One region of the Mesorhizobium sp. M5C.F.Ca.ET.164.01.1.1 genome, then DNA from elsewhere that is predicted to be linked to it. Evidence: predicted binding sites of a transcription regulator. Region 1 holds the regulator's gene; each other region holds the start of a gene.
What was found. Region 1 encodes PhoB, which activates phosphate uptake and scavenging genes when phosphate is short. Its sites were predicted from a motif close to TGTCATNNANCTGTCAT; they were not measured.
Positions count from the first base shown of each region.

Region 2: the regulator PhoB is predicted to act here: its motif matches at 5,444-5,460, upstream of EN807_RS04140 (PhoX family phosphatase).
Region 3: the regulator PhoB is predicted to act here: its motif matches at 4,229-4,245, upstream of phnF (phosphonate metabolism transcriptional regulator PhnF).

Region 1 is NZ_SRTG01000001.1:1,526,808-1,536,984, reverse strand. It holds gene EN807_RS07480 (hypothetical protein) at 1-43, shown strand, start outside; gene EN807_RS07475 (hypothetical protein) at 175-501, shown strand; gene EN807_RS07470 (YMGG-like glycine zipper-containing protein) at 582-824, shown strand; gene EN807_RS07465 (CHASE domain-containing protein) at 921-2,564, opposite strand; gene EN807_RS07460 (ATP-binding cassette domain-containing protein) at 2,689-3,483, opposite strand; gene EN807_RS07455 (sugar ABC transporter permease) at 3,558-4,889, opposite strand; gene xylF (D-xylose ABC transporter substrate-binding protein) at 5,032-6,072, opposite strand; gene EN807_RS07445 (ROK family protein) at 6,333-7,580, shown strand; gene phoB (phosphate regulon transcriptional regulator PhoB) at 7,754-8,443, opposite strand; gene phoU (phosphate signaling complex protein PhoU) at 8,460-9,167, opposite strand; gene pstB (phosphate ABC transporter ATP-binding protein PstB) at 9,206-10,021, opposite strand; gene pstA (phosphate ABC transporter permease PstA) at 10,034-10,177, opposite strand, start outside.
Region 2 is NZ_SRTG01000001.1:866,137-876,313, forward strand. It holds gene EN807_RS04120 (ABC transporter ATP-binding protein) at 1-869, shown strand, start outside; gene EN807_RS04125 (ABC transporter permease) at 866-1,627, shown strand; gene EN807_RS36355 (hypothetical protein) at 2,044-2,190, opposite strand; gene EN807_RS04130 (MarR family transcriptional regulator) at 2,128-2,562, shown strand; gene EN807_RS04135 (GNAT family N-acetyltransferase) at 2,559-3,239, shown strand; gene EN807_RS04140 (PhoX family phosphatase) at 3,383-5,374, opposite strand; gene EN807_RS04145 (hypothetical protein) at 5,580-5,918, shown strand; gene EN807_RS04150 (phosphatase PAP2 family protein) at 5,931-6,632, shown strand; gene EN807_RS04155 (helix-turn-helix transcriptional regulator) at 6,830-7,099, shown strand; gene EN807_RS04160 (SulP family inorganic anion transporter) at 7,218-8,933, shown strand; gene EN807_RS04165 (CHAD domain-containing protein) at 8,988-9,935, opposite strand; gene EN807_RS04170 (CYTH domain-containing protein) at 9,932-10,177, opposite strand, start outside.
Region 3 is NZ_SRTG01000001.1:1,786,235-1,796,411, reverse strand. It holds gene EN807_RS08845 (sugar ABC transporter ATP-binding protein) at 1-1,286, shown strand, start outside; gene EN807_RS08840 (ABC transporter permease) at 1,283-2,248, shown strand; gene EN807_RS08835 (zinc-binding alcohol dehydrogenase family protein) at 2,316-3,332, shown strand; gene phnF (phosphonate metabolism transcriptional regulator PhnF) at 3,455-4,204, opposite strand; gene phnG (phosphonate C-P lyase system protein PhnG) at 4,327-4,788, shown strand; gene phnH (phosphonate C-P lyase system protein PhnH) at 4,788-5,399, shown strand; gene EN807_RS08815 (carbon-phosphorus lyase complex subunit PhnI) at 5,401-6,513, shown strand; gene EN807_RS08810 (alpha-D-ribose 1-methylphosphonate 5-phosphate C-P-lyase PhnJ) at 6,782-7,681, shown strand; gene phnK (phosphonate C-P lyase system protein PhnK) at 7,678-8,454, shown strand; gene phnL (phosphonate C-P lyase system protein PhnL) at 8,457-9,164, shown strand; gene EN807_RS08795 (DapH/DapD/GlmU-related protein) at 9,161-9,778, shown strand; gene phnC (phosphonate ABC transporter ATP-binding protein) at 10,056-10,177, shown strand, end outside.

The DNA.
Region 1 (10,177 bases):
GGCTGCGGTGGTCGTCCTGGCCGCCGCGTTCCAGTTGATCTAGAGCGTCGGACCCAAAGTGGCCGGCGGCTTGCGCTTGCCTCATGTCGACCTGTTCTCCAATCAGTCGCGCCAGCCTGCATCGCAGGAACTTTGACGAACATGGCCCGTTCTTATGGCGAGAGGACCGTCGTCATGGAACACATCGCTGCCGTGTTGCTGGTCATTGGCTGTTCGAACGCGATGACCGAGTGTCGCGAACTGCCCGTGTCGGTGAGCGTTTTCGAAACCGCTCAGGAATGCGCCGCCGAGCGTCCGTTTGCCTTGAGCGATGTGCAGGGTCAGGCTCCGCGCATAATTGCCAAATGCCTTTCCGTCGATCCGGCACTTGAGGATGATTACGATCAGATCGTCTGGAATGTGCGTCCGGACGGCACGCTCGACGCTTCCGTGGAGATTTCCAATCTTGAGGTTGCCTCGACCGGCGCGCGCGCCAAAAAAGATTTTCTTAGCCAACAGTGAAATCGAAAGGGCAAAACGCTTTTTCGCATGATAAATGACGGATCGGACTACAAGTGAGGACAAAAGCGAGGAGTAGCTCTATGCGGAAGATGATTATTGCGATGGTTGCCGTGGTCGCGGTCAGCGGTTGCAGCACCACCGAGCGGGATGTCGGCGTGGGCGCCGGGGTTGGCGCTCTGGCCGGTGGCCTGATTGACGGCGGCAAGGGTGCCCTCGTCGGCGCAGCAATCGGTGCCGGTACCGGCCTGCTGGTGCGCAACCTGCGCAATGGCTATTGCCAGTACCGCGACAACCGTGGCCGTCTCTTTACGGCTCGCTGCTGATCCGCTTCAAAACGCATGCGGCAGTAAAAGCGGAGACCGGCTCGTCCGGTCCCTGTTTACTAGGGCCTTCGAAAACGGTCGGTTTGCGTCAGCGTTTCAGTCCGACAGCGGAATCCTGATTTCCACGCTCAATCCGCCATCGTGAAAATCGCGATTGATCGTACCGCGCAATTCGCGCGTCACGTTCAAATCGATCAGCTTGGTGCCAAAACCGGTTTTGGCAGGTGCTTCAAGCTTCTTCTGGCCGACTTCGCGCCAGTTGAGAACCAGTGTCCGGTCGCGCCAGCGGCCTTCGACTGACCAGTCGACCTTGAGCGACCAGTCGCCCTTTTTAGTATTGGCCGAATTGCCGGTTTCGCCATATTTCAGCGCGTTCGTGGCAAGTTCGTGAAAGGTCAGGCCGAGCGCTTGCGTCGTCGTCTCGTCGAGCAGCACCTCTGGCCCCGACAATATCCCCTCCGGAAGCTCCTTGCCGAACACCTGGCCAAGCTCGATGCGCAAGAGATCGCCGAGATCGGCCTTCTGCCAGCGCGAGCGCGTCAGCATGTCCTGGGAAGCCGCCATCGCTTGCAGCCGGGCCGAAAAAGAGGACGAGAACTCGTGGACGTCGGTGGCGTGCGATGCCGTCTGGCGCGCGATCGCCAGTACCCGGGTGATCGAGTTCTTGATGCGGTGCTTCATCTCCTGCAGCATCAGGTCTTTTTGGAGCAGGCTTTTTTCCGTCGTCTCATGAAGCAGCGAGACCGCGTCATACGCCCGCTCCTGATAGCGTGCCACCAGCGCGATGGTTCCTGCGAGCAGCAGCCCGAAGAGGCCGAGCATGACCGGAATCGCGCGCGAGGAGGGTTGCGAGAAGGCGCTTGTCGGCCTGAACAGAACGGTCCATGGTCGTCCGGCGATGGTGATCTCGCGAGAAACCACCAGCCTGTTACCGAAGGTCGATGCCGGCGGCGTTTCCGACTGGAACAAAAGTTGGTCGGCATCCACCTTGCCGTCATAGATTTCGATGTTCACCGGCAGCAGTGGCGTTCGGCTGAGCGCGGTCTGGAACAGATCGCGGGCGCGGAAGGCTGCATAAAGAAAGCCTGATGTCGAGGATTTGGACGCATCGATGCCGTCCGGCGCAGTTTCGATGTTGAGCCGCACGAAAACGAGGAAACCGGTGAAGGTCTGCGCAGCACCTGTTTCCTGGCCGAGCTGCACGCGCCCGCTCGCGTGCTGCTGGTTGTCGGCCATCGCCCTTTCGATCGCCTCGCGCCGCACCGGTTCGGTGAACATGTCGTAGCCGATGCTGGATTGATTGGAAGGATCCAGCGGCTCAAACAGCGTAATGGGCGTACGCCATGGCAGCGTTGTCGTAGCCGGATAGATCGCATGGCTGGCGCCATAGTCGTGCAGGATGGCACGTTCGACGGCTGCCTCGTCGCCGGCTCTCACCAGCCGGAGAAAGCCGATACCGCGCAGGCCGGTAAAATTGTCGTTGATACCAAGCGCTTCGAAGAACGCCTTGAACTCGCCCCGCGAAATGCCACCATTGCGCGCCTCGAACAGCGCATGGGTCGATCGCAGCAGCGACAGATGCAGGTCGATGCGGCTATCGATCCGGTTGAGCGCATCGTCCGCCGTCGCCTCGAACTTGATGCGCGCCGCTTCCTGCGTGGCGAAATAGGCGAATCCCGCCATCGTCAGGCTGATCAGCGCGACGGCGATGAAAGCGACGATCGGAAAGAACTTCTTCAAATTGCTGCTGCGGCCCATGGTTCCCCATCTTATGGGCAAGTCCCTGCGTCAATACAATGGCGCGGCCAAACCATCATGACCGCTGGCATATCACATGACGGGTATTTAGCCGGCTTATTGAGCTTCAGGCGGCGATCTTCAGCGCACCTGGCCCCGGAATGGCACCGGGCGGGCACTTGCCCAGGATGATCATGCCAAGCACCTCGTCCTGGGTTACGTCGCTGGTGCGCGCCGTGCCGACGACTCGACCATTCTTCATCACGCAGACACGGTCGGCAAGCTCGAACACATCGTGGATGTCGTGGCTGATCAGGAAGATGCCGATGCCGTCGGCCTTGAGCTGCATGACCAATTCGCCGACCTGCGCCGTTTCCTGCGGGCCCAGTGCCGCCGTCGGCTCATCCATGATCAGGATGCGGGCGTTGAACAGGATGGCGCGCGCGATAGCCACCGACTGCCGCTGGCCGCCCGAAAGCTTGACCACCGGCTCCTTGAAGCGCTGGAAGCGGGGATTGAGCCTGCCCATCACCTTGCGCGCCTCGGCCTCCATGGCGCCATCGTCGAGCGTGCCCCAGCCGGTCATCAGCTCGCGGCCGAGGAAGAGGTTGGCGGCGGCGTCGACATTGTCGGCGAGAGCCAGCGTCTGGTAGATCGTCTCGATGCCATATTTCTTGGCGTCGCGCGGATTGGAGATCGAAGCCTCCTCGCCATTGACGAAGATCTGGCCCGAGTCGCGCTTGTAGGCGCCGGACAGGATCTTGATCAGCGTCGACTTGCCGGCACCGTTGTGGCCAAGCAGCGCCACGACCTCGCCCGGGAAAAGATCGATCGACGCATCGTCGACGGCGCGAATGCCGCCGAAGGCAATCGAGATGTTGCGCATGTCGATCAGTGGCGTGGGAGCAGTTGTGTCAGCCATGATCGTTCCTCCCTATGGTTTTTGCGTGAGCATGATCTTGTCAAAAACCGATCTCCACTTTTTCGTGATCATGGTCAGACCCGCTTGCGGTAGACGGTGTCGAGCCAGACGGCGATGACCAGGACGGCGCCGACGACGACGCTCTGAAGCGGTGAATCGATGCCGAGCAACACCATGCCGGACTGCAACGACTGCATCAGAAGTGCGCCAAGCATGGCGCCGAGCACCGTGCCGGAGCCGCCGGCCAACGACGTGCCTCCAATGACCGCGGCCGCGATGACCAGCAACTCGTCCAGCGTACCCAGCGCATTGGTCGACGCATTGAGACGGGCCGACGCAATCGCCGCGCTGATCGCGGCCAGAACGCCCATGATCATGAACACCTTCATAGTCACCCAGCGCGTGTTGATGCCGGCGAGTTCCGCCGCTTCCGGATTGCCGCCGATGGCAAAGACATAGCGGCCGAAACGGGTGCGGCTGGTGATGAAGGTCATGACGATGCCCACAGTGACCGCGATCAGCACCGGTATGGCGATGCCATGGGCGATGAACAGCCCGCCTTCCGGGATGGTGATGCCGGTCCGCTGGGCGTACTGGCGAACGATGCCGATCGGCCAGGGATAGGAATTGGCGATCCAGACGGCGCCGAGGATGGCGGCGCAAGCGACAACACCAAGCAAGGTCTCCGCCCAGACGGGACGCAGCGGGAACTTGAACCGCTTGCGCTGCGACCGGCCGTTGAGCAGCATCAAGGCGACGGCCACACAGGCGAGAATGCCAACGATCCAGCTTGCGGTTGCCCCGATCGAGCCACGCGGCCCGCCACCCATGAGCTGAAAGGTGGCGTCGAGCGGCGCGACGGTGCGCCCGCTCGTCATCAGCCACGCCATGCCGCGCCAGATCAGCAGGCCGCCCAGCGTCACGATGAAGGCCGGAACCTCGAGATAGGCGATGATGAAGCCCTGGAGCGCGCCGATCATGAGGCCGAGCACCACGCCGGCAGCCAGTGCGATGATCCATATCCAGGGATTTCCAAGCTGGAACCCCATGACCCGGATGAGGAATTCGGCCTGCGCGACGCCCATCACCATGCCGATCACGCCTTCGACGGAGCCGACCGAAAGATCGATGTTGCGCATCACGATGACCAGCACCATGCCGGTCGCCATGATCGCGACCGAGGAGGTCTGCACCGACAGGTTCCAGAGGTTGCGCGGCGTGAGGAAAAGCCCGCCCGACAGGATGTGGATTCCAACCCAGATGACCAGCAGCGCGCCGACCATGCCGAGCATGCGTATATCGAGCTCGGTTGCCTTGAGGAAGCGGCCGACCGGGCTGAGCTCGGATTCACGCGCCCGATCGGCGCCTGTATCGGCGGCCGGCGTGTTGGAAGTCGTGTCGGTCATGATGTCCTCCCACCGGTTTGCCGTCTGCCGCGGATGCCGGAAGCAGCTTGGAAGTTATCTGCGAGAAGCGGAAAAACAATTCTTTTTGAAAAAACGCCGCGGCGTGAAGCCGCGGCGTTTCAGGCTTCTTGCGAAGGCCGGATCAGTTGCAGACCGGGACAGTGCCCGCCGCCACGCCGGCGCAGACCTCTTCCTTCTCGATCCAGCCCGCGTCGATGACGACGTCGAGATTGTCTTTGGTGACGGCAATCGGCGTCAGGAACAGCGATTTGACGACATTGCCGCCCGGCGTGGCGAAGTCCTTGACGCCGGCAATGTCTGTCATCTGCTTGCCGTCGGCCAGTTGCGAGGCGATCTCGGCGGCGTTCTTGCCGAGCTCGCGCGCGTCCTTCCACACCGACACCGTCTGTGTGCCGAGCGCGATGCGGTTCAGCGCGGCATGGTCACCGTCCTGGCCCGACACCGGGACGGATCCGGCCAAGCCTTGCGCCGTCAGCGCCGCGACGACGCCACCAGCGGTGCCGTCATTGGCGGCAACCACCGCATCGACCTTGTTGTCGTTGGCGGTCAGGAACTGTTCCATGTTCTTCTGGGCGTTGGCGGGAAGCCAGCCGTCCGTATAGGCCTCGCCGACATTCTTGATCTTGCCGCTGTCGATGGCATCCTTGAGCACTTCCATGGAGCCGGCGAACAAGAAATCGGCATTCGGATCGGCGCCCGAGCCCTTGATGAAGACGTAATTGCCTTCCGGCGCCACCTTGAACACTTCGCGGGCCTGCATGCGGCCGACTTCCTGGTTGTCGAAGGTCAAATAGAAGACGTCCTTGTTCTCGATCAGCCGGTCATAGCCGACGACCGGAATGCCTTCGTCCAGCGCCTTCTGCACCGCCGGCCCGATGGCCGAGGCATCCTGCGCAAGGATGATCAACGCGTTGGCGCCCTGCGAGATCAGGCTCTCGACATCGGTCAGCTGCTTGCCGGGATTGGACTGTGCATCGGCGGAAATATACTTGTCGCCGGCGGCCTCGATCGCCGACTTCATGGCGGCTTCGTCAGTCTTCCAGCGCTCTTCCTGGAAGTTCGACCACGAAACACCAATGACCTTGTCCTTCGCCTGTGCGACCGACGCGAGCGTCAGCGACATGGCGACCCCCGCCAGGATGGCGGCTGTGAATCTCTTCATGATATTCCTCCCTACGCCGCGTACGGCGCGACCAACTGGCCCGAAGGCCGGCACAAAGACTCTTTTTTTCGAGCCTCGAAAAAATACTGATCCAACGCCGAAGCACTGTCAACATGAATTCTGATGGATTTTAATCTCCTGCCGGCTTTTTTTCGAGTCTCGGAATAAACAATGACAGGTCCTTCTGGTTCTGCCAGTATTTGTCGGCCTGACGGCTTCCGATTCATGAGCGGCCGCGGCAATAGGGAGGAAGCAAAACAATGTCGGTTGGGATCCGCCATGACGATTTGCGCCGGCGCAACCGGGCCATGGTTATTTCGGCCGTACGCCGCGCAGGCCAGCCGTCGCGGACCGAGATCGCCGCAACCACCGGCCTCAGCCATTCGACCATATCGGCGATCTCTTCCGACCTGATCCAGGAAGGCATCCTGGCCGAGACCAAGGCGAGTGAGACCGTCTCGCTGAAACGTGGCCGGCCGCAGGTTGGCCTCAGCCTCAATCCGGAAGCCGCTGCGGTATTGGCTGTCGTATTGTCGCTGAATTTCCTGTCGATCGCTGTCATCGACTATGCCGGACAAGTGGTCGCCGAGGAACAGCGCCGGCTGGACACGCTGACCATGTCGCGCGACGAGCTGATCGACGAATGTGTCGCCATCGTCCGGCGCCGGCTCGAAGACCCCGACCTCGACGTCCAAAGCGTCGCCCGCATCGCGCTGGCGATCCAGGGTATTACCGATTCCCATGCGCGCGCCATGTTATGGTCGCCGATCACGCCGCAGACGAACATCGCCTTCGCCGACATTCTGGAACGCGAGTTCGACATTCCGGCCATCATGGAGAACGACTGCAACATGATGGCCGTGGCGCTGCGCTGGCGCGACCCGGATCGCTACCGCGACGATTTCATCGCCATCCTGCTCTCGCATGGCATCGGTATGGGGCTGGTGCTGAAAGGCGAGCTGTTCACCGGCACCCATTCCTCAGGCGGCGAATTCGGCCACATGATTCATCGGCCGGGCGGCGCGCTTTGCCGCTGCGGGCGGCGCGGTTGCGTCGAGGCTTATGCCGGCAACTACGCTATCTGGCGCAACGCAAGGCAATTGAGCGAAAACGCCGAGCCGGTCGCCGATGTCAGCGACGCCGAGATGCGGGCACTGGCGGCCCGGGCGCGCGAGACGGACGGACCGGAGCGCGAAGCCTACCGCAAGGCCGGCGAAGCGCTCGGCTTCGGGCTCGGCAGCCTGTTCGCGCTGATCGATCCGGCGCCGGTCGCCATGGTCGGTGCCAGCGCTGCCGCCTTCGACCTGATTGAGCCGGCCCTGCGCGAGGCCATCGCCCAGACCGCCGGCGGCCAGCATTCGGGTTCGATTTCCTTCGACACCGAGCCGAACGAACTGCCGCTGATCCGAGAAGGCTGCGCCATGCGGGCGCTGAGCTTCGTCGACCAGGAGATCTTCGCGCCGAGCATCCAGGCACGAGCCGGCTCGGTCGGAAAGAACGTGGCTTGAATTCGAAGGCAGGGATCCCCGGATCGCGACTTGGGGTGTGTTGAGATTCAGGTCAGGCCGAGTCGAGAATGGGGGTTCCGAGAACCGGAGCGGAGCGTAATTTCGGGTACGTGAGCACCGGAAGCGCAGGAAGCCGCCGTTCGCAGGCCGGAATCACCCGTATCAGCACATCCCTAGTCTTCCCTGATCGCATAGCCCGCGCCGCGGATGGTGCGGATGACATCGGGCATGCGACCATTGTTGACCGCCTTGCGCAACCGGCCGACATGGACGTCCACCGTGCGCTCGTCGATGTAGATCGTCTCGCCCCAGACATTGTCGAGCAACTGGCTGCGCGAGAAGACCCGACCCGGGTGCCGCATCATGAATTCGAGCAGCCGGAATTCGGTCGGCCCGAGCCGGATCTCGCTCTTCTTGCGATAGACCCTGTGCGATTCGCGATCGAGCATGATGTCGCCGACCTTCAGCACGCTGGACAGTACTTCCGGCTTGGCGCGGCGCAGCAGCGCCTTGACCCTGGCCATGAATTCCGGTGTCGAGAACGGCTTGACCAGATAGTCGTCGGCTCCGGTGGAAAGGCCGCGCACCCGGTCGCTCTCCTCGCCGCGCGCGGTCAGCATGATGATCGGCAGCCGCTCGGTTTCGGGACGCACCCGAAGGCGCCGGCAAAGCTCGATGCCCGAAACCGCCGGCACCATCCAGTCGAGCACCAGCAGATCGGGCACGTTTTCCTGCAGCCGGATTTCGGCCTCGTCGCCGCGCGTCACCACCTCGACCTGATAGCCTTCGGATTCCAGATTGTAGCGGAGGAGGACGCCCAGCGGCTCTTCATCCTCCACCACCATGATGCGCGGCGCGATCATCGGCCGGTCACTCCTGTCATGTCGCCGGCGCCGACATCGTCGTTTCGTCGAGCTTCGGGCGATCCGCCGGCAATTGCTGCCCGGTCACGACAAAGTAGGCGTTTTCGGCGATGTTGGTGACATGATCGCCGATACGCTCGAGATTCTTGGCGCAGAACAGCAGATGCGTGCAGGCGGTGATGTTGCGCGGATCCTCCATCATGTAGGTCAGGAGTTCGCGAAAAACCGCCGTGTATTTCACGTCGATCTTCTGGTCGTCGGCGCGCAGTTCTTTCAACGCGCCGGCATTGCGCGACACATAGTGCTCGACCACGCCGCGGAGCTGCTCGAGAACGAGATCCGCCATCGCGTCGATGCCGTGCGAGAGATTGCGCGGCGTGGCGCTCTGCCCGACTGCGCTGACCCGCTTGGCTATGTTCTTGGCCAGGTCGCCGATGCGCTCGAGATCGCCGGCCATGCGGATTGCGCCAACCACGGCGCGCAGATCTTGTGCCATCGGCTGCCGCTTGGCGATCAGGGTGATCGCGCTATCGTCGAGTTCGCGCTGCCGCGCATCCATGATGGCGTCGTCCGAGACAACACGCTGCGCCATCGCATTGTCTGACGCAAGCAACGCGCGGATCGAGGCTGCGACCATCGCGGCGGCGAGCTCGTCCATGTCGCGGATCAGCCTGTCGATGTGCTCCAGTTCCTCGTCGAAAGATGCGACGGTGTGTTCACCCATGATCCTGTCCTCGTGTTCGAAATTCGCCGCCGGACCGCTCAGCCGAATCGGCCGGTGATGTAGTCCTGGGTGCGCTTGTCGTCGGGATTGGTGAACATCTTGTCGGTCGCGCCCTCCTCGACCAGATAGCCGAGATGGAACATCGCCGTGCGTTGCGACACGCGCGCTGCCTGCTGCATCGAGTGGGTGACGATGACGATCGTGTAGTTCTGGCGCAGTTCGTCGATCAGTTCCTCGACGCGGGCGGTGGCGATCGGATCGAGCGCCGAACAGGGCTCGTCCATCAGAATCACTTCCGGCGACACGGCGATAGCGCGCGCGATGCACAGGCGCTGCTGCTGTCCGCCGGAGAGACCGGTGCCCGACTCGAGCAGGCGATCCTTGACCTCGTTGAACAGACCGGCCTTCTTCAGGCTCGATTCGACGATGCCGTCCAACTCGGACTTGCTCCTGGCCAGGCCGTGAATGCGCGGACCGTAGGCGACGTTTTCATAGATCGACTTCGGAAACGGGTTCGGTTTCTGGAAAACCATGCCGACGCGAGCTCGTAGCTCGACGACATCGATTTTCGGGTCGTAAACATCCTCGCCGTCGAGCGTGATCTTGCCGCTCACCCGCGCGATATCGATCGTGTCGTTCATTCGGTTCAGGCAACGCAGGAAGGTCGACTTGCCACAGCCCGATGGGCCGATCAACGCCGTCACCTGGTTCTCGCGGACATCGAGGTCCACGTCGAACAGAGCTCGCTTCTCGCCGTAATGAACAGAGACCTTTTCGCCCTTCATCTTGATCGAAGGGGCATTGGTTGCGCTGCTCAGTTTCTGTTCGACGCCGGCTTCCGTCATGATGTTCATATCCTCTGCTCCTTACCAGCGCCGCTCGAAGCGCCTGCGCAGTATCACCGCAATGGCGTTCATGATGACCAAAAACAGCAGCAAAATCAAAATCGCCGCCGAAGTCTTCTGCTGGAATCCAGCTTCCGGGAAATCCGCCCACATGAATATCTGCAC
Region 2 (10,177 bases), 660 kb from region 1:
CCCTGAAGGAGATCAACCTCGATATCGAGCGCGGCGAGATTTTTGCGCTGCTCGGGCCGAACGGCGCCGGCAAGACGACACTGATCTCGATCGTCTGCGGTATCGTCAACCGCTCGTCGGGCGCAGTCACCGTGGACGGCCACGACATCAGCCGGGATTATCGCACCGCGCGCAGCCTGATCGGGCTGGTGCCGCAGGAACTGACCATCGACGCGTTCGAGAGCGTGTGGGCGACGGTCAACTACAGCCGCGGCCTGTTCGGCAAGCCGGCCAACCATGCCTTCGTCGAGAAAGTGCTGCGCGACCTGTCGTTGTGGGACAAGAAGGACGCCAAGGCGATCACGCTATCGGGCGGCATGAAGCGGCGGCTGATGATCGCCAAGGCGCTGTCGCACGAACCGAGGGTGCTGTTCCTCGACGAGCCGACAGCCGGGGTCGACGTCGAGCTGCGCCAGGACATGTGGGCGATGGTGCGCCGGCTGCGCGAGGATGGCGTCACCATCATCCTGACCACACACTATATCGAGGAGGCCGAGGCGATGGCCGACCGCGTCGGCGTCATCAATCGCGGCGAAATCGTGCTGGTCGAGGGCAAGGCCGAACTGATGCGCACGCTCGGCCGCAAAAGGCTGTTGCTGGAACTGCGCAGTCCGCTCGCCACCATACCCGAGACGTTTTCGCGCTACGCGCTGGAGCTTTCGCCGGACGGCGATCGACTGACTTATACGTATGACAACCAGAGCGAACGGCCGGGCGTCGCCTCGCTGCTCCGCGACCTTGAGACGGCCGGCATCCAGTTTCGCGATATCGATACGCAAAACAGCTCGCTCGAAGAGATCTTCGTCAATCTGGTGAGGAGGGACGCATGAACCTGCGAGCAGTCTGGGCGATCTACAAGATGGAGATGGCGCGCGCCTTTCGGACCGTGCTGCAGAGCATCGTCTCGCCGGTCATCTCGACATCGCTCTATTTCGTCGTCTTCGGCTCGGCCATCGGCTCGCGCATCACCGAGATCGACGGCATCAGCTACGGCGCCTTCATCGTGCCGGGGCTGATCATGCTGTCGCTGCTGACGCAGTCGATCTCCAACGCCTCCTTCGCCATCTATTTCCCGAAATTCGTCGGCTCGATCTACGAGCTGCTGTCGGCGCCGGTGTCCTATCTGGAGATCATCATTGCCTATGTCGGGGGTGCGGCGACCAAGTCGATCATACTCGGCCTGATCATCCTGGGGACCGCATCGCTGTTCGTGCCGCTGACTATCGAGCATCCATTCTGGATGCTATCCTTCCTGGTGCTGACGGCGGTGACCTTCAGCCTTTTCGGTTTCATCATCGGCATCTGGGCGAGAAGCTTCGAGCAATTGCAGCTCGTGCCGTTGCTGATCATCACGCCGCTGACCTTCCTTGGCGGCAGCTTCTATTCGATCGACATGCTGCCCGGCATCTGGCGCACGGTGACGCTGTTCAACCCCGTCCTCTATCTGGTCAGCGGTTTTCGCTGGAGTTTCTACGGCAAATCCGACGTCTCGATCGGCATCAGCCTCGGCATGACCGTCGTCTTCCTGCTTGTCTGCATAGCGATCGTCGCGTGGATCTTCAGGACCGGCTACCGGCTGCGGAACTGATCGGCCTTCACGAATGTCGACCCCCTCCCGTCCCGACTTCGTCGGGCCACCTCTCCCCGCTCCGCGGGAGCTAGGAACCGAGATCCTGCAAACCGTGTCCGATTTGCCATGCAGTGCGGTGCCGAAGGTAATTGACTGTGCGGCTGCCTCAAATCGCCTTGACCAGGCGGAGCAATCCCAGCATGGAGGCCAGCCCAGGGCCTCGAATCAGTTGCCTTGGCGCAATTGATTACCGATCATATCGCGCAAGCGCCATATTGGATGCAATCGGCGCCGACTGAAGGGAAATCTCCGCCAAATGGCCGGCTAATGGCAGCGGCTCCATCCCGATGTCACCAGCCGGATTGGGCCGCGCCTCATGGATCGCCCCTCATGGGTCGCGCACTTTGACTTTCTATGCATTGTTATATACTATGTTATAGATTGGTAAGGACGAGTTGATTATGGAAGACGTCATACGGTCTCTTGGTTTCCTGTGCCTGGGCAGCAGGTTCAAGCGTATAGGCGAGCAATTGCAGGCGGATACGCAGCGAGTTCTCGATCGCCTGGATGTCCCGGTTCAATCGAGCCAGTATCCACTCCTAGCCGCGCTCGACAGGCTGGGGCCCCTGCCCGTCGGTGAACTGGCCCAGGCTCTTGGGATTGCGCAGCCGGGCGTCACACGAAGCGTGGCTCTTCTGGCCGAGCTGGGATTGGTCGAAGTCAGCCCGTCGAACAATGACCAAAGGCGCAGGATTGTCGCCCTCACGCGGAATGGTCGACGGCTGGTCGATGTTGCGAAGCGCGACGTCTGGCCACGTATCGAGAAGGCCGTCGCGAATTTGTGCGTAGACCTTTCGGGGCCGCTTCTCGATCAACTGGCTGCAATCGAGGACGGCCTCGCTGCGGCTCCCCTCCACCGTCGTGCAGGAAGGGCCGTGGGTTCCGTGCAATGAAACATGTCCTCGACCGCCCGATCTGGAGCGCGCTCGCGACACGACATCAGGCCTTCGCGCAAGGTGACAACCTTGCCAAGCGATACCGGCCGTCAATTGTTTCTTTTGCAGCCACCGCCGCCGATGACCCGGAAAGCCTGCAAGCGCTCGGCAGGCTTATTCCACCGTATGAGAGCGCCATCCTGGTTCAGGCGGACGCCATTGCCCTGCCGGCGAGGTTTTCTGTGATTTCCACTGCTGCCCTGGTCCAGATGATTGCCGAGCCGCCATTGCAGATCGTGTCCGACGAGCGCGTGCAACGCATGACGCGCGACGATGCCGCCGAGATGCTCGCCTTGGCGTCGATCACCAAGCCCGGGCCATTCACGCTCGAGGCTTTGAACCTGGGCGATTTCTGGGGTGTGAGAATCGGAGGCAGACTGGTGGCGATGGCCGGCGAACGCATGAAGCAGCCCGGCTACACCGAGCTTAGCGGGGTGTGCTCACATCCGGAGTTTCGCGGCGGCGGCCTAGGCAGGCTGCTGTCCCTGTTCGTGGCAAGCCAGATCATGGCGCGCGGCGAAATACCATACCTTCACGCCTATGCCAGCAACGCAGCGGCCATAGGCTTGTACGAATCCATTGGCTTCAGATTGAGAAGCACGATGAATATGGCCGTGGTTCAACGCGATGGATAATTGCCAAGAGCGTGGTTGGTGGCCGGATCGCGTTTGACGATCTCGACGATGATGTGGGCCCTCTCCCCTTTTCTCAAACACCTTTTAAGGGAGAGAAGGGATTTCGTATCAGCGAAATCCCCCTCTGAGGCCGCAAGCCCTGGTCAGACCGCGATCTTGCCGCCGCCCTGTTTGGTGATGGCGACGACCGACGGCCGCACCGGCATATCGGGCTTGAAGTCAGGCCAGCGGGTCGACGGGTCCTCGTAGTAAGAGGGACGGCCAAAAGCCTCCCAGTCTTCGCCGCCATCGGCCGGATGCTGAACCGCGACGAAGGCGGTCTGGTCGTCGGGCGTGAATAGCGGGCCGCACATTTCGGCGCCGATCGGCACGCGGAAGAACAGCTTTGATGTCGCCCGTGCCTCGCCTTCGGTGTCGACCGCCCACAGGCCATCGGTGCGGCCGGTGGCCTTCGGGCCCTGGCCATCGGTGGCGACCCAAAGCCGGCCGGCCGAATCGATGGCGCAATTGTCCGGCATGCCGAACCAGCCATTGGCGGTCGTTGCGGTCGAGAAGGTGGCGCCGACTTCGGCCACTGAGGGATCGCCGCATTTCAAGAGCACTTCCCACTTGCCCTTGGCAGCAGTGAAATCGCCACCGTCCTCGACGATCTCGATAATGTGGCCGAAAGCGTTTTCGGCGCGCGGATTGGCGGCATCAACCTGGTCCGTCTTGCGTTTAGAATTGTTGGTCAGCATGACGTAGACTTTGCCAGTCGTCGGATGGGGCTGGATATCCTCGGGGCGGTCCATCTTGGTGGCGCCGAGCAGATCGGCGGCACGGCGCGTCTCGATGAGCACGTCGGCTTGGCTGGCAAAGCCGTTCTCCGCCGTCAGCGGGCCCTGGCCGAAGACGATGGGCAGCCATTCGATCGACCCGTCCTCGGCGAATTTGGCGACATAGAGCGTGCCGTCGTCGAGAAGATTCATGTTGGCGGCGCGGTCCTCGGCGTTGAACTTGCCGGCCGTGACGAATTTATAGACATAGTCGAAGCGCTCGTCGTCGCCGAGATAGAAGACGACACGGCCATCCTTGGCGACGATCGATTCAGCACCCTCATGCTTGAAGCGGCCCATGGCAGTGCGCTTCCGTGGCACCGAGGTCGGATCGTTGACGTCGACCTCAACGATCCAGCCGAAGCGATTAGGCTCGTTCGGCTCCTTGCCGATGTCGAAGCGGTCGTAATGCGCACCCCATTCATAGGCGCCCTCGGGAATCCCCAGGCGCTTGTAGTTGGCGGCCTCCTTGTGGCCTGCCTGCAGCTCGCCCGAGAAATAGCCGTGTATGTTTTCCTCGGCCATGACGTAGGTGCCCCAGGGCGTGACGCCGCCGGCACAGTTGTTGACGGTGCCGAAGACCTTTATGCCGGTCGGATCGGCACTGGTCTTGACGCGGTCGTGGCCGGCGACGGGGCCGGACAGTGCCATCTCGGTATTGGAGGTGATGCGGCGGTTGAGCTTGCCGTCGCGCACCACCTGCCATTTGCCTGATACTTTGCGGATCTCGACGATGGTGCCGCCATGCGCGGCCATCTCGATATCGACCTGTTCCTTGCTCAGCGGCGCCTGCTTGGCCTCGCCCTCGACGATGGTGACGAGGCCCGGGAACATCAGATGCGGATTGGTGTATTCGTGGTTGACCACCAGCAGACCATGCTCGGCCGAGCCGTCGATCGGGATATAGCCGACATAGTCGTTGTTGTAGCCGAACTGTCTTTCCTGGGCCTGCGCCGACTGTTTTGTTGGATCGAATTCCGGCGAATCGGCAAACAGCGGATCGCCCCAGCGCAACAGCACGTCGGCGTCATAGCCGGCGGCGACATGATGCTTGTCGTCCACGCCTGCCTCGACCTCGTCGAAGCTGAAGGCCGAGCCGCCGGCGGCGCGGGCATCGTCGGCGAGGATCAGCGCCAGCGGGCTGACGGTGGCGGCGATGGCGGTTGCCGCGAGCGATCCCTGCAGGAAACCACGGCGCGAGAACCGCGCGGCGATGATCTCGCCCATCGTCTGGTTGTCGGTGGGATTGGCTCCCGGCCCACCGTTTTCCTCGAGCAGGCTGGTGCGGAAATGGGCGTTTGGGGAGCGATGTTCTGTCATGGGCTTGCCCTCTGGCTTTCTTTGGGATGGCTTGAGCGTGCTGCTTGACTGACCGCGTATCGCCGGCAGATCACAGTTTGATGACATTGCCGGCCAATTTCCAGCCCCGATTTCGTGTCCATGATCAGCCTCGCTTGACCGCGACCCGAGCTTCGGAAACAACATCTGCGGCAAGCGTGGAAGGACCGCGTCGAGAGGGAAAAAAGTGAGTTTCTGGGGACTGGGGCAGCTCGGCATTTCGACGGTGATCTTCCTGCTGGCGGCGACGGCGGCCAAGCAATGGGGACTGGCGCCGAGCCTCGGCAAGATCGTTCTGACGCTGGCGCTCTATTCGGCGGGCAATCTGATCATGCTGAGGCTGATCCGTGAATTCGGCATGTCGGTGTCGTTCAGCCTGTCGGCGGTGATCCAGCTGGTATCGGTGAACGTGGTGGCACTGGTGTTCTTCGGCGAGCGCGTCAATCCGTTGCAGGGCACTGGCATCGTGCTCGCCGTCGCAGCGGTGGCGCTGATCACGCTCGGTCCCTATCTGCAAAGGCCGTAACTGCGAGGGCCGATGAAGAATACCGCAAGCAAGCTGTTCAACTGGCTCGAATTCCCGGTGCTGCTGGCCGGACTGGTCCTCGCCGGCGGACTTTGGGGATTCGAGGAACTGATGGAGGTGGCGCGAGACACCACGCCGCACGCCTTCGATACGGAAATCCTGCTCGCCTTCCGTGAAGCGGGCCAGCCCGACAATCCGATCGGACCGCTATGGCTGGAAGGGGCGATGCGCGACATCACCAGCCTCGGCAGCGCCAGCGTGCTCGTGCTGATCACGGCCGCCGTGATCGTCTATCTGCTGCTGATCCACAGGCCGGGACCGGCGTTTCTCGTCCTCGTCGCGGTGGCGGGCGGGCAGGCCCTGTCGAGCACGCTGAAGCTCGGAATCGACCGGCCGCGCCCCGATCTGGTCTCGCATCTCGCCGACGTGGCATCGCTTTCTTTTCCGAGCGGCCACGCGATGCTGTCGGCGGTGACATATTTGACGCTGGGCAGCATGGCGTCGCGCTTCCTGCCTGGACGAACGACGAAGATTTACGTGCTGTCGCTGGCGGTGCTGACGACACTGCTGGTCGGCATTAGCCGCATCTATCTCGGCGTTCATTGGCCATCGGACGTGCTGGCCGGCTGGTGCGCCGGCTTCGCCTGGGCGATGCTGTGCTGGTTGGCCGCATGGGCGCTACAGCGACGGCGTGGGCGGACCGACGGCGCCTGAACCGGCCGTTCAGAACGAAGCTGTGCTAATTCTCCTCGAAGTTGCAGCAGCTGGGGCCTGCTATCCTAGCTGGCGCGCAGGCTCTGCAGGACGCAAAATGGTATGGCGCGCATGTCTGACATGTGCATCGTGACGCTTGAACCATCACAATGATGATATTATACATGGGCTGGAGACTCAGACGGGGTTTTTAGCCGATGATCACTGCCGCGCAGATGCGCGCCGCAAGGGCGCTGGCCGGCATCGATCAGAAGACGCTCGCCGAGCGCGCCGGGGTTTCGCTTCCAACCATCCAGCGCATGGAAGCGAGCGACGGCGTCGTCAGGGGCGTAGTCGACACGCTGATGAAGGTCATCCAGGCCCTCGATGAGGCCGGCGTGGAACTGATCGGCGAGAACCAGGCCAGCGAGCGCGGCGGCAGGGGCGTGCGCCTCAAGCCGATCGTGCCGAAGAACCCCCCAGGCTGAGTCGATAAAAGTCGCGACGGCGACCGCCGACAGTCCTGCCGACGATCTCGCCGCCTTGGTTTTTATGCATGTCGTTGCCCCACTTTGAGCGACCTGCATCAGGAGCGGAAGGCAGTCCATGGATCGGCGGGCAATTCATCAACCGGCGCGGCCAACATTTTCCGAACTGTTCACGCCGAAACTGGTGACGGTGCTGCGCGAGGGCTACACCTCAGAGCATTTCAAGGCCGATGCCATCGCCGGACTGACCGTGGCCATCGTCGCGCTGCCGCTGTCGATGGCGATCGCGATCGCGTCGGGCGTGACGCCGGAGCGCGGGCTCTACACCTCCATCATCGGCGGCTTCCTCGTCTCGGCGCTCGGCGGCAGCCGCTTCCAGATCGGCGGGCCGGCCGGCGCCTTCATCGTGCTGGTGGCGGCAACGGTGGCGCGGGTCGGTGTCGACGGGTTGCTGCTGGCGACGATGATGGCCGGCATCTTCCTGCTCGCCATCGGCTATCTCAGGCTTGGCACCTACATCAAGTTCATTCCCTATCCGGTGACCGTCGGCTTCACCGCCGGCATCGCCATCATTATCTTCTCCGGCCAGATCGTCGAGCTGTTCGGGCTGAAGCTCGCCGGCAAAGAGCCTGGACCGCTGGTGCCGAAGCTGATGGCTATCGGCGAGGCGGCCGGCACGATCAATGTCGCCGCCACCTTCGTGGCCGTACTGACCATCGTCGCCATCGCCCTGATGAAGCGGTGGCGGCCGAAATGGCCCGCCATGCTGATCGCCATAGGTCTGGCTTCGCTCGTCGTAGCGCTGTTTTCCCTGCCCGCCGAAACGATCGGTACACGCTTCGGCGGCATCCCGCGCAGCCTGCAAATGCCGGCCTTTCCGCCAATCAGCTTCGATAGGGCGATCGACGTCCTGCCGGACGCCATAGCCTTTGCGCTGCTCGGCGCGATCGAATCGCTGTTGTCGGCGGTTGTCGCCGATGGCATGACTGGAAGGCGGCACCGCTCCAATTGCGAACTCGTGGCGCAGGGCTTTGCCAACATCGCGTCCGCCCTGTTCGGCGGCATCTGCACCACCGGCACTATTGCCCGCACGGCGACCAATGTGCGAGCCGGCGCGCATGGACCGGTTTCGGGCATGATCCACTCGGTCCTCCTGCTTGCCCTGATGCTGGTCGCGGCGCCGCTGGCCAGCTACATCCCGCTTGCAGCCCTTGCCGGCGTGCTGGCGGTGGTGTGCTGGAACATGTTCGAGAAGCAGGCCTTTGCCACGTTGCTGCGTGCCTCACGCGGCGATGCGCTGGTGCTGATGGCGACATTCCTGATCGTCATCTTCCGCGACCTCACCGAAGGCATCGTCGTCGGCTTCGCGCTGGGCTCGATCCTGTTCATCGACCGCATGGCCAAGAGCATTGCGGTTGAGCCGGACCAGAGACTGGTGCAGGACGATGTCGCCGACAGAACCGGCGCTGCTAACGCATACGATTCGAGCGAAGCGAGCGAGGCCGACACCGTCGTTTACCGGATTTCGGGCGCCTTCTTCTTCGGCGCCGCCTCGACCGTCGCCACGGTGCTGGACCGCATCGCCGACCAGCGCAAGAACTTCATCCTCGACTGCTCGGAGGTGCCGTTCTTCGATTCGACGGCGGCCAACGTCATCGAGGGCGCTGCTTACAAGGCGAGGCGCGCCGGCGTGCGCTTCATTATATCAGGCGCTTCGCCGCAGACACGTCGCATGCTTATCAATCATGGCGTCAAGCGGCCGCTGGTGACCTATGCCGCATCGATCAGGGATGCGCGGGCGCAACTGAAAAAAGCCCCCCCGGGAGAGGTCTAAACCTCCTCCTCATTTGTCAACGATGTCGGGACGGACACCGACGCAAGGACCGAGTCAGCCTGCGGCGCCCGGCGCACTGGCGTCTTCGTGCGGCGCACCGGCCAGATCGTCGCGCACTTTGCGCGCGAGTTTCCTTGTCGAGCGCCTGGGGCTGTCGCCGAACAGATCGGCTGCCGCGGCGAGACAGGTCTTTTTCAGGCTTTTCTCCGAGCGCTTCAACAGCTTGCTCAGGAGCCGCGTTTCTTGAGGAGAGCCGAGCGGCCGGTCGTCGGCTTCGAGAAGCGTACGCAGGACGAACACATCATGCAGTTCGCCCAGCATTTCGCCGAGTTCGTCGACCGCCTTGCGCCGGGCCTTGATCGGCGTCGGCCACAGCCTCCCGAGCAGCGACAGATGCATGCCGTGAGTCTTTGCCGCCTTACGCAGATCGTGGAAATCGTCGGCCTCACCCCGGGAGCCAGCCTTGTCCAGCGCCTTTCTGGCGCGACGCAGAGTGATGCGGGCGCCTTCGGCAAGCACATCGGCGGCCTGTTCGGGCTGGTCGGGCAAGGCCAGCGCATCGATCCGGCCGATGCCCTCCTCGCAGGCGGCAATCGCTGCACCTATCGCGGCGCCGAGGCCAGCGCCGCCATGCAAATCCTGCTGGCGGGCGACAAGCCTGTCGCGGACCTCATCGAGACCGCCGCCTGCACCGTGTTCGGGAAAGCTTGCCGCCAGCCGGTCGATGGTCTCGACCAGCGCGGTTGCCTCGCGCGGGCCTGCCAGCAGAGCCGACACCTGGCGGTAACACTGGTTCTCGGTCCGGCAGAATGTTTCGTCTCCGGAACGGACCAAGCGCAGCAAGGCACGAACGTTCTTCAGCCGTTTGCGGCATTTGTGCAGCGCCTGCTCCGGCCTGTCATGCGCCGCGTCCAGATGGACGAGCGCCTTGCCGATCTCCTCAGCGAGGATGCGCCTGACCTCGCCGGTCAACGGCAGGCGCGGATCGATGCGATAGCTCATGCGGCGATCTCCGGAATCCCCTCGAGGGCGAGCGACGCGTTGTAGAACCTGTGCTCGCCGGTGACTTCGCGGCCGAGCCAATCTGGCAGCATTTCGTCCTGCACGTCCTGCGGCGTCTCAAGCTCGGCGACCACCAGACCGCTAAGCATCCCGCCGAAGACATCGACTTCATAGAGAAGGCCGCGATGCCTAACATGGTGGCGTGTCTTCTCGATGACACGTCCGATGGCGAAGGCCAGCAT
Region 3 (10,177 bases), 260 kb from region 1:
ATGAGGCGATGGCGCTCGGCATCAATGCCGTGCATCAGGAGGTCGTTCTGTGCCGCCATCTCACTGTCGCGGCCAACATGTTCCTCGGCGAGGAGGATTCCCGCTTCGGCATCCTGCAGCAACGTGCCATGGTCAGGGAAGCGCAGAAGATCATCGACGATCTCGGCTTCGATCTGCCGGCGCATGTCGTGCTGGGTGACCTGACCATAGGCCAGCAGCAGCTGATCGCCGCCGCCCGAGCCACCGTGCGCGGCACCAAATTCCTCATCTTCGACGAACCGACAGCCTACCTCACGCGCAAGGAGGCCGCCCAGCTGTTCACGCTGATCCGCCGGCTGAAGGGCGAAGGCGTCACCATCATCTACATCAGCCACCGCATGGAAGAGGTGTTCGAGCTCGCCGACCGCGTCTCGGTGCTGCGCGACGGCACGCTTGTCGGCACCAGGAACATCGCCGAGACCAACGACGCCGAGCTGGTCAAAATGATGATCAACCGCTCGATCGAGCAAGTCTATCACAAGGAGCATTTTACCCCGGGCGCGACGCTCCTCGAAGCCAGAAATCTCTCCGGCAACGGCTTCGAAAATGTCTCGATGACGGTCCGTGCCGGCGAAATCGTCGGGCTCTACGGCCTGATTGGCGCCGGGCGCAGCGAGTTCGTCACCACGTTCTACGGCCGTCATCGCAAGTCGGCCGGCCAGATCCTCTGGGAGGGCAAGGAGGTTCATGTCAACTCCGAGCATGACGCTATCAGGCTCGGCATGGCGCTGGCGCCGGAAAGCCGCCGCGACCAGGGCCTCTGCCTCAACCTGCCGGTCGGCCTCAATCTCAATCTGCCGATCTACAAGCGCATCTCCAGCAATCTGCTGATCTCCGGCGCACAGGAGAGGACCGAGGCGGACCGCCAGATCGCCAATCTCAGGATCAAGACGCCGACGCGCAACGCGCTCGCCTCCAGCCTGTCCGGCGGCAACCAGCAGAAGATTGTCATCGGCAAGTGGCTGGCTCACGGTGCCAAGCTGTTCATCTTCGACGAGCCGACAGTTGGCGTCGATGTCGGCACCAAGGCAGAGATCTACCGCCTGTTCAGTGCGCTTTTGTCCAATGGCGCCGGCATCATCCTCATCTCGTCCTATCTGCCCGAGGTCTATGAACTGGCCGACACACTGCATGTGTTCCGGCGCGGCAAACTGGTGGCCACTCATGGTTTCCGCACTGCCGACCATGAGGAGATCCTCACCCAAGCGCTGGCCGAGAAACAAGAAAAACCGGGAGGACAGATATGAGCACCGAGGCGATCCCGGCCGAAAGGCCGAAACACAACTACAACGCCCTGTTCGGGCTGACGCTGCTGGCGCTGCTGGTGCTGTTGTGGGTCATCCTGTCGGTGGCGACGCCGAGCTTCGCCTCCGCCAACAACATCTCGAACCTGTTGCGGCAAGGTTCGATGATCGCGATCCTGGCGGTCGGCCAGACCTTTGTCATCATCACCGGAGGCATCGACCTTTCCGTCGGCGCCGTCGTTGGCTTTGCAACCGTCATCGCTGCGATGCTGATCAATGCCGGCGTGCCGATCTTCCTCGCCGTCCTGCTCACCTTGCTGGTCGGTGTCGCCATCGGCCTGTTTCACGGCTTCGGCATCGTCAAGATGGGCCTGCCGCCCTTCATCATCACGCTGGCGACGCTGACATCTTTGCGCGGCATCGGCCTTTTGATGACCAACGGCAACTCGATTTCGCTCAACAACGATGCCTTCCAGCTTTTCTCGCGCAGTTCCTTCCTCGGCATCCCCAACCTGTTCTGGATGGTGATCCTCGTCGGTATCCCGGCCTATGTCTTCCTGCATCACAGCCGTTGGGGCCGCTATCTGTTCTCGGTCGGCTCCAATGCCGAGGCATCGCGTCTGTCCGGTGTCAACGTCCAGCGCACCATCTACATGGCCTATACGCTGTCTGGCCTGTGCGCGGCTTTCGTTGGCGTGCTGCTCGCGTCGCGCATCGGCATCGGCAATCCGACGCAGGCCGAGGGCTGGGAATTGCAGGCGATCGCCTCGTCGGTGATCGGCGGCACCTCGCTGTTCGGCGCCGTCGGCTCGGTGCACGGACCGCTGCTCGGCGCCTTCATCCTCGCCACCATCAACAACGGCGCCAATCTCTTGAACGTCAATGCCTTCTGGCAGCGCATCATTACCGGCGTGCTGATTATCGTCATCGTCTATTTCGACGGCCTGCGCCGCCGCGGCAAGTAGTCCATATTAACAACCGCCGGCCCGGCGCTAGCGGGCCGGCGGTTTCATGAACAGACTGGATTGAAGTATGAAAGCCGTCGTCTGCCGCTCGCCCGGTGAGCTTGTTCTGGAAGACCGCCCGGCGCCAGGCACTCCGCCCTCTGGCTGGGCGCTGGTCGCGGTCAGTCATGTCGGCATCTGCGGCACCGACTATCATATCTTCGAGGGCAAGCATCCGTTCCTCGCCTATCCCCGCATCATGGGCCACGAGGTTTCCGGCACTGTGATCGAGGCCGGCGAAGGCGTCGATCTCGCCGGCGCCGAACCGGTGATCATCAATCCCTATCTCGCTTGCGGCAAATGCATCGGCTGCCGGCAAGGCAAGCCGAATTGCTGCGTGAAGATCGAGGTGCTCGGCGTCCACCGCGACGGCGCCATGTGCGAACGGATCCTGGTGCCGGCGCGAAATCTTTATCCGGCAAACGGCCTGTCGCTGGCGGATGCCGCCGCCGTCGAATTCCTGGCGATCGGGGCGCATGCCGTGCGGCGCTCGCTGGCTGATCCCGGCGCGCGCACGCTGGTCATCGGCGCCGGGCCGATCGGGCTCGGCACGGCGCTGTTTGCCGGCATCGCCGGTCTCCACGTGACGCTGCTCGACACGAGTGCCGAGAGGCTGGATTTCGCCGCAAGCGAACTCGGCTTTGCCACCCTCGACGGTTCGAAGGGATCGGCAATCGATCTGGTGCGGGAGGCGACCGGCGGCGAAGGCTTCGACGTGGTTTTCGATGCCACCGGCAACACCCAGTCCGTCCACTCGGCGTTCGCCCATGTCGCGCATGGCGGGACGCTGGTCCTGGTCAGCGTCGTCAAGGACGATATCGTCTTTTCCGATCCCGAATTCCACAAGCGCGAGATGACGCTGATCGGAAGCCGCAACGCGCTGCGCGCCGACTTCGACCATGTCGCCGCTTCGATCCGCGATGGTGCTGTGCCGCTGGCAAAGCTCGTCACCCATCGCACGACGCTTGGCGACACGCCGCGCGACCTTGCCCGCTGGGCGCATGAGAAATCCGGCCTGATCAAGGCGGTCATTCAGGTCGGATGAGACCGGGCTAGCGCAATTCCAGGAAAAGTGTGAACAGTTTTCCGTCCGGAATTGCGTAAAAACAAAGAGATAGAGCGGTTCAGCGTTTCCGTGAAACGATGAACCGCTAGACGCGCACCTACCTACCGCGCCGATAATTTGAGCTCGACGCGCTCAGCCGGAAAGCGCGTTTCGGCGAACTGGATCGGCTGGCCGTCCGGCGTGACGTTGACGGCGACCGTGACCAGCACGATGGCGCCGGACTGCAGATCGAGATCGGCGAGATCGGCGGCATCTGCGTGGCGCGCCGACAGCACTGTCGATTGCCTGAGATAGTCACTGATGCCGAAACGCTGGAGCGAGGCGGTCACCGATCCAGTTTCCGCGATAGCGGTCTCGATGCCTGCGAAGCGTTTCGCATCGAACCAGCCGGTGGCGCGCGAGACCGACTGTCCGTCGGCTTCGCCGCGTGTTTCGAGGCGGATGACGCTGGAACCCTTGGCGAGACCCAAGCCTTCTGCGACACGCCGGCTGGCCGGCTCGACCGCCGATTCCAGCAGCACGCTGCGGCGCTCCGTCGCCTGCCCTTGCAAGCCCTCTGAAAAACGGGTGCGGGCGCCGATCGGATAGGACAGGCGCTTGCGCGAAAGCACGAAAGTGCCGCGCCCCTGTTCGGCCCTGAGCACGCCATCCTGCACCAGTGCTGCAATGGCGCTGCGCACCGTATGGCGGTTGACGCCATAGCGCTCGGCCAGTGCGACTTCCGGTGGCAGCGCAGCATTCTCGGCAAAGTCGCCGACGGCGATCGAATGGAGGATCTGGTCGGCTATCTGCCGCCACAGCGAGATGCCGGTGCGCCGCTCTAAGCTGCTGGCCATCTGCTGACCGATCATCTCTTGCCCCAATCTTTTCGCCCCTGTCATCGATCCGTCATGGACACGCTTTAGAGAATAGGTATAATTTGTATAATTGTCTACATCATTATACAAATTCGGAACGAGAAGGAATGGCTGCCATGCGAGGACAGGAAGCGCGCGATCAGGCTGAGCGCAAGGCCGTCATGGCGACCCTAGCGCAATCGACCGGCGACGATATCGTCCGCCTCTGGAACCAAGCCGGCCTGCCTTCGGAAGCGGAACTCCTGCGCGGTCCCGAAACCGGCCTGGTCACCGTGCGTGGCCGCATCGGCGGCGGCGGCGCGCCGTTCAATGTCGGCGAAGCGACGGTCACCCGCGCGACGGTGCGGCTTGCCTCAGGAGAAATCGGCCATTGCTACGCGCTCGGCCGTGACAAGCACAAAGCAAGGCTGGCGGCGATAGCCGACGCGCTCTGGCAGGATCCCACCCGCCGTAACGAGGTCGAGACCAAACTCATTGCGCCGTTGCAGGCCGCACTGGCCAGCGCACGTGAACGGCGGCGCGCCGAGACGGCGGCAACGAAGGTCGATTTCTTCACCATGGTACGCGGAGAAGACTGATGGACATCGCAACGCAAGCGATCGAGGGCGGCTTTGCCGATCCGGTATTCGACGCCCAGACGGTATTCCGCGCCGTGATGGACGCGATGGCGCGGCCGGGCACCCTGCAGCCCCTCCCGGTCTTTGCCCGCCCGCCGGCGCCGCTGTCGGCCACCGCGGGTGCTATCGCGCTGGCGCTGTGCGACAACGACACGCCGCTCTGGTTCGACCTCGTTTTGCAGGCCCCAGCAGCGGTGAAATTCTGGCTCGGCTTCCACACCGGCACGCCACTGGCCAACACGCCAGCCGATGCGCATTTCGCGCTGATCGCCACGCCGGCCGAGATGATGGCGCTCGACGGCTTTTCACAAGGCACCCAGGACTATCCCGACCGCTCCACGACGCTGATCCTGCAGGTGAGCGATCTCGTTTCAGGCGCCCCTCTGCTGCTCGAAGGTCCCGGCATCGAAAAGACTGCAACCATCGCGCCGGCGCAGATGCCGCGCCACTTCGTCGAACAATGGAAGCAGAACAACCAGCGCTTTCCGCGTGGCGTCGACATCATCCTTGCCACCCCCGACGGCGTTGCCTGCCTGCCGCGCACGACGCGCATCAAGACGATGGAGGCGTGATATGTATGTCGCGGTAAAAGGCGGCGAAGCGGCCATTGCCAACGCCCACTCCCTGCTCGCCGACCGCCGACGCGGCGACCGTTCCGTGCCGGCGCTTCGCCTCGACCAGATCGTCGAGCAGCTGGCGCTCGGCGTCGACCGAGTGATGAGCGAAGGTTCGCTTTACGACCGGGAATTGGCGGCACTAGCCATCGTTCAGGCGCGCGGCGACATGATCGAGGCGATCTTCCTGGTCCGCGCCTATCGCACGACGCTGCCACGCTTTGGCTACACCAACGCGATCGACACCGGCGCGATGCTGGTCGAGCGGCGCGTTTCGGCGACCTACAAGGACCTACCCGGCGGCCAGCTGCTCGGCCCGACCTTCGACTACACTCACCGGCTGCTCGATCCCGAACTCGCCGCGGGCGGCGATGTCGCCGAGCCGCTGCAGCGTGCCAGCGAGGCGGAAGCCATGCCGCGCGTCTCCGCGATCCTCGCCCGCGAGGGCCTGATCGAGCCTGATGGCGACATGCCGCAGGACCATATCCCCGGCGATATCACCCGCGAGCCGCTGGAATTTCCGATGGCGCGCGACATCCGCCTGCAGGCGCTGTCACGCGGCGACGAGGGTTTTCTGCTGGCGCTCGGCTATTCCACCCAGCGCGGCTATGCCCGCAACCATCCCTTCGTCGGCGAGGTTCGCATCGGTGAGGTCGAGCTGGAACTCGACGTGCCGGAGCTGCCATTCCCAGTACCGCTCGGCTCCGTACGTGTCACCGAGTGCCAGATGGTCAACCAGTTCAAGGGCTCGGCCAAGGCGCCGCCGCAATTCACCCGCGGCTACGGCCTCGTCTTCGGCCAGAGCGAGCGCAAGGCGATGGCCATGGCGCTGTGCGACCGCGCTCTTCGTGCAACCGAATTCGGCGAAGATGTCGTCGCCGCAGCCCAGGACGAGGAGTTCGTCATCTCGCATTCCGACAACGTCCAGGCGACCGGCTTCGTCGAGCATCTGAAGCTGCCGCACTATGTCGACTTCCAGGCCGAGCTCGACCTGGTGCGCCGCATGCGCGCCGAGCACGATTCCCGCGAAAACGCCGGCAAAGCCGAGGAGAAGAGGCAGGCCGCGGAATGACTTCAGTTAGCTCCACCACCATGATCTCGTGGGAATGGCCGCTACACCCCTCCGGATCCGCCGTAGCCGCTACTGCCGCCAACGGTTTCGCCATTCGCGCCTTCCTTCGGCGCAGGAAGAACCATTCTTCGAAGGACAAAGGCAACCACGCCGACGAACACCAGCAACAGGATTCCGATGTGCATCCATCCGGTTGGAGTCACCTGAGCCTGGCCCTTCTTCCGTGTCTTGGAAGTCAATTCGGTAGCACAAAGTGGAAGCGATCGCCATGACCGACATCGCCACCTACAACTTCGCCTATCTCGACGAGCAGACCAAGCGGATGATCCGTCGCGCGATCCTCAAGGGCATAGCCATTCCCGGCTATCAGGTGCCGTTCGCCTCGCGCGAAATGCCGATGCCCTATGGCTGGGGCACCGGCGGCGTCCAGGTCACGGCTTCGATCATCGGTCCCGACGATGTGCTGAAGGTCATCGACCAGGGCGCCGACGACACCACCAACGCCGTCTCGATCCGCGCTTTTTTCAAGAAGGTCGCCAATGTCGCCGTCACCACCGAGACGGCGAAGGCGACCATCATACAGACCCGCCACCGCATTCCCGAACATCCACTGAGCGCGGGCCAGGTGCTGGTCTATCAGGTGCCGATCCCCGAACCGTTGCGCTTCCTCGAACCGCGCGAAACGGAAACGCGCAAGATGCATGCGCTGGAGGAATACGGCCTCATGCATGTGAAGCTCTACGAGGACATCGCCAGGCACGGCCGCATTGCCACTACCTATGCCTACCCGGTCAAGGTCGAGGGCCGCTATGTGATGGACCCCTCGCCGACGCCGAAGTTCGACAATCCGAAGATGCATCGTTCGCCGTCTCTGCAACTATTCGGTGCTGGCCGCGAAAAGCGCATCTATGCGCTGCCGCCCTTCACCGATGTGGTCAGCCTCGATTTCGAGGATCACCCGTTCGAGGTGCAGACCTTCGACCAGCCCTGCGCGCTGTGTGCGGCCGAGAACGTCTATCTCGACGAAGTCATCCTCGACGACCATGGCGGCCACATGTTCGTCTGCTCCGACACCGACCATTGCGAGAAACGGCGCGAAGGAGGCCATCGCGGCCATCTTGCGCCTGAAACCCCTCTTGCCCTGGAAAAAACGGAGCCGGCGCAATGACCGACGAACCACTGCTGCGCGTTTCCGCGCTATCCAAATTCTACGGCTCGCGTGTCGGCTGCGAAAACGTCACCTTCGACCTGTGGCCGGGCGAGGTGCTGGCGGTGGTCGGCGAATCCGGTTCCGGCAAGACGACGCTGCTCAACTGTCTCTCGACCAGATTGCTGCCGAGTTCCGGCACCGCCAGCTACCGCATGCGCGACGGTCAGTTCCGCGAGCTCTACCGCATGAGCGAGGCTGAGCGCCGCTTCCTGATGCGCACCGACTGGGGCTTCGTCCACCAGAACCCGGCCGACGGGCTGCGCATGACGGTGTCAGCCGGCGCCAATGTCGGCGAGCGGCTGATGGCGGTGGGCGACCGCCACTATGGAAAAATCCGCGCTTGCGCCGTCGACTGGCTGTCACGCGTCGAGATCGACGAGGACCGCATCGACGACGAACCGCGCGCTTTTTCCGGTGGCATGCGCCAGCGCTTGCAGATCGCCCGCAATCTCGTCACCGGGCCGCGGCTGGTGTTCATGGACGAGCCGACCGGCGGCCTCGACGTTTCCGTGCAGGCGCGCCTGCTCGACCTGTTGCGCGGCCTGGTCACCGATCTCGGCCTGGCCGCCATCGTCGTCACCCACGACCTCGCGGTGGCACGTCTGCTGTCGCAACGCATGATGGTGATGAAGGACGGCCGCGTCGTCGAAAGCGGCCTCACCGACCGCGTGCTCGACGATCCGCGCGCGCCCTACACGCAGCTCCTTGTTTCTTCCATTCTGCAGGTGTGATCATGGCAACCCCGCTCGTCGTCTCCGATGTCGCCAAGAGCTTCACCATGCATCTGCGCGACGGCATCAAACTGCCTGTCGTCACCGGCGTGTCGTTCTCGATCAGGGCAGGCGAGTGCGCCGTGCTCGGCGGCCCTTCCGGCGCCGGCAAGAGCTCGATCCTGAAGATGCTCTACGGCAACTATGCGGTCGACGAAGGCCAGATCATCGTCCAGCACGAGGACGGGCTCATCGATCTCGCGACGGCGAGCCCGCGCACCGTGCTTGCCGTGCGCCGGCTCACGATCGGCTATGTCAGCCAGTTCCTGCGCACAGTGCCGCGCGTCTCCGCCCTCGATGTCGTGGCCGAACCGCTGGTCGAGGGCGGCGAGGACCGTGAAGTTGCGCGCGGCAAGGCGCGCGCCTTGCTGGGGCAGCTCAACCTGCCGGAAAAACTCTGGGCACTGCCGCCGGCGACCTTTTCCGGCGGCGAACAGCAGCGCGTCAACATCGCGCGCGGCTTCATCACCGAGCACCCGATCCTGCTGCTCGACGAGCCGACCGCTTCGCTCGATGCCAGGAACCGCGATGTCGTGATTACGCTGATCGCGGCCAAGAAGGCGGCCGGCGTCGCCCTGCTTGGCATCTTCCATGACCACGACGTGCGCGAGGCGGTAGCCGACCGCGTCATCGACGTGACCGCTTTTGCCGCCGGGAAAATCGCCGCATGACCAGGAAACTGTCGGAAACGCCGCTTGTCCACGAGACGGCGGAAGTCGAGAACTCGACGCTCGGCCGCTGGACCGAGATCGCCGATCGCTGCCGAGTTTCCGAGAGCACAATCGGCGACTATTCCTACATGATGCAGGACTGCGGCGTCTGGTGCGCGACGATCGGCAAGTTCGCCAACATCGCCGCCAATGTGCGCATCAACGCCACCAACCACCCGACGTGGCGGCCGACGCTGCACCATTTCACCTATCGCGCCTCGGATTATTGGGACGACGCTCAGCACGAAAGCGAATTCTTCGCCCAGCGCCGCGCCAGACGCGTCACCATCGGCCACGACACCTGGCTTGGCCACGGCTCGACCGTCCTGCCCGGCGTCACCGTGGGCGACGGTGCGGCGGTCGGCGCCGGCGCGGTGGTGTCGAAGGACGTTGCGCCCTACACCATCGTCGGCGGCGTGCCGGCGAAACCAATCCGCGAACGCTTCGACCGCCACACGGCGGAACGTTATCAGGCACTCGCCTGGTGGGATTGGGACCATGCCCGCCTGCGCGCCGCGCTCGACGATTTCCGCGCCCTTTCGGCGGAAGCGTTTCTGGAAAAATACGGCAGCTGAAGGGGGTGAATGGTGAATGGTGACGCTGGCAGCCAGCAGAGGCTGGTGAAGCCCTTTCTATTCACTATTCACTATTCACTATTCACTATTCACTATTCACTATTCACTATTCACTATTCACTATTCACTATTCACTATTCACTATTCACCATTCATGGCTCGCCGCCAAGCCTGTGGGCGGTAACAAAACTGACATCAATCCGACACCGCAGGTTCATGGCGTTGCGCTAGCGATGGTTAACAGACCTTCCAAACGCGACTGGACTGGAACTTGCCTATGTCAGCAACCTCAGCCACGCTCGAAATCCGCGGTGTCACCCGCCGGTTTGGCAAGAACACCGCCGTCAGCAATGTCGACATCTCGATCCCGCACGGCCAGATGGTCGGCATTATCGGCCG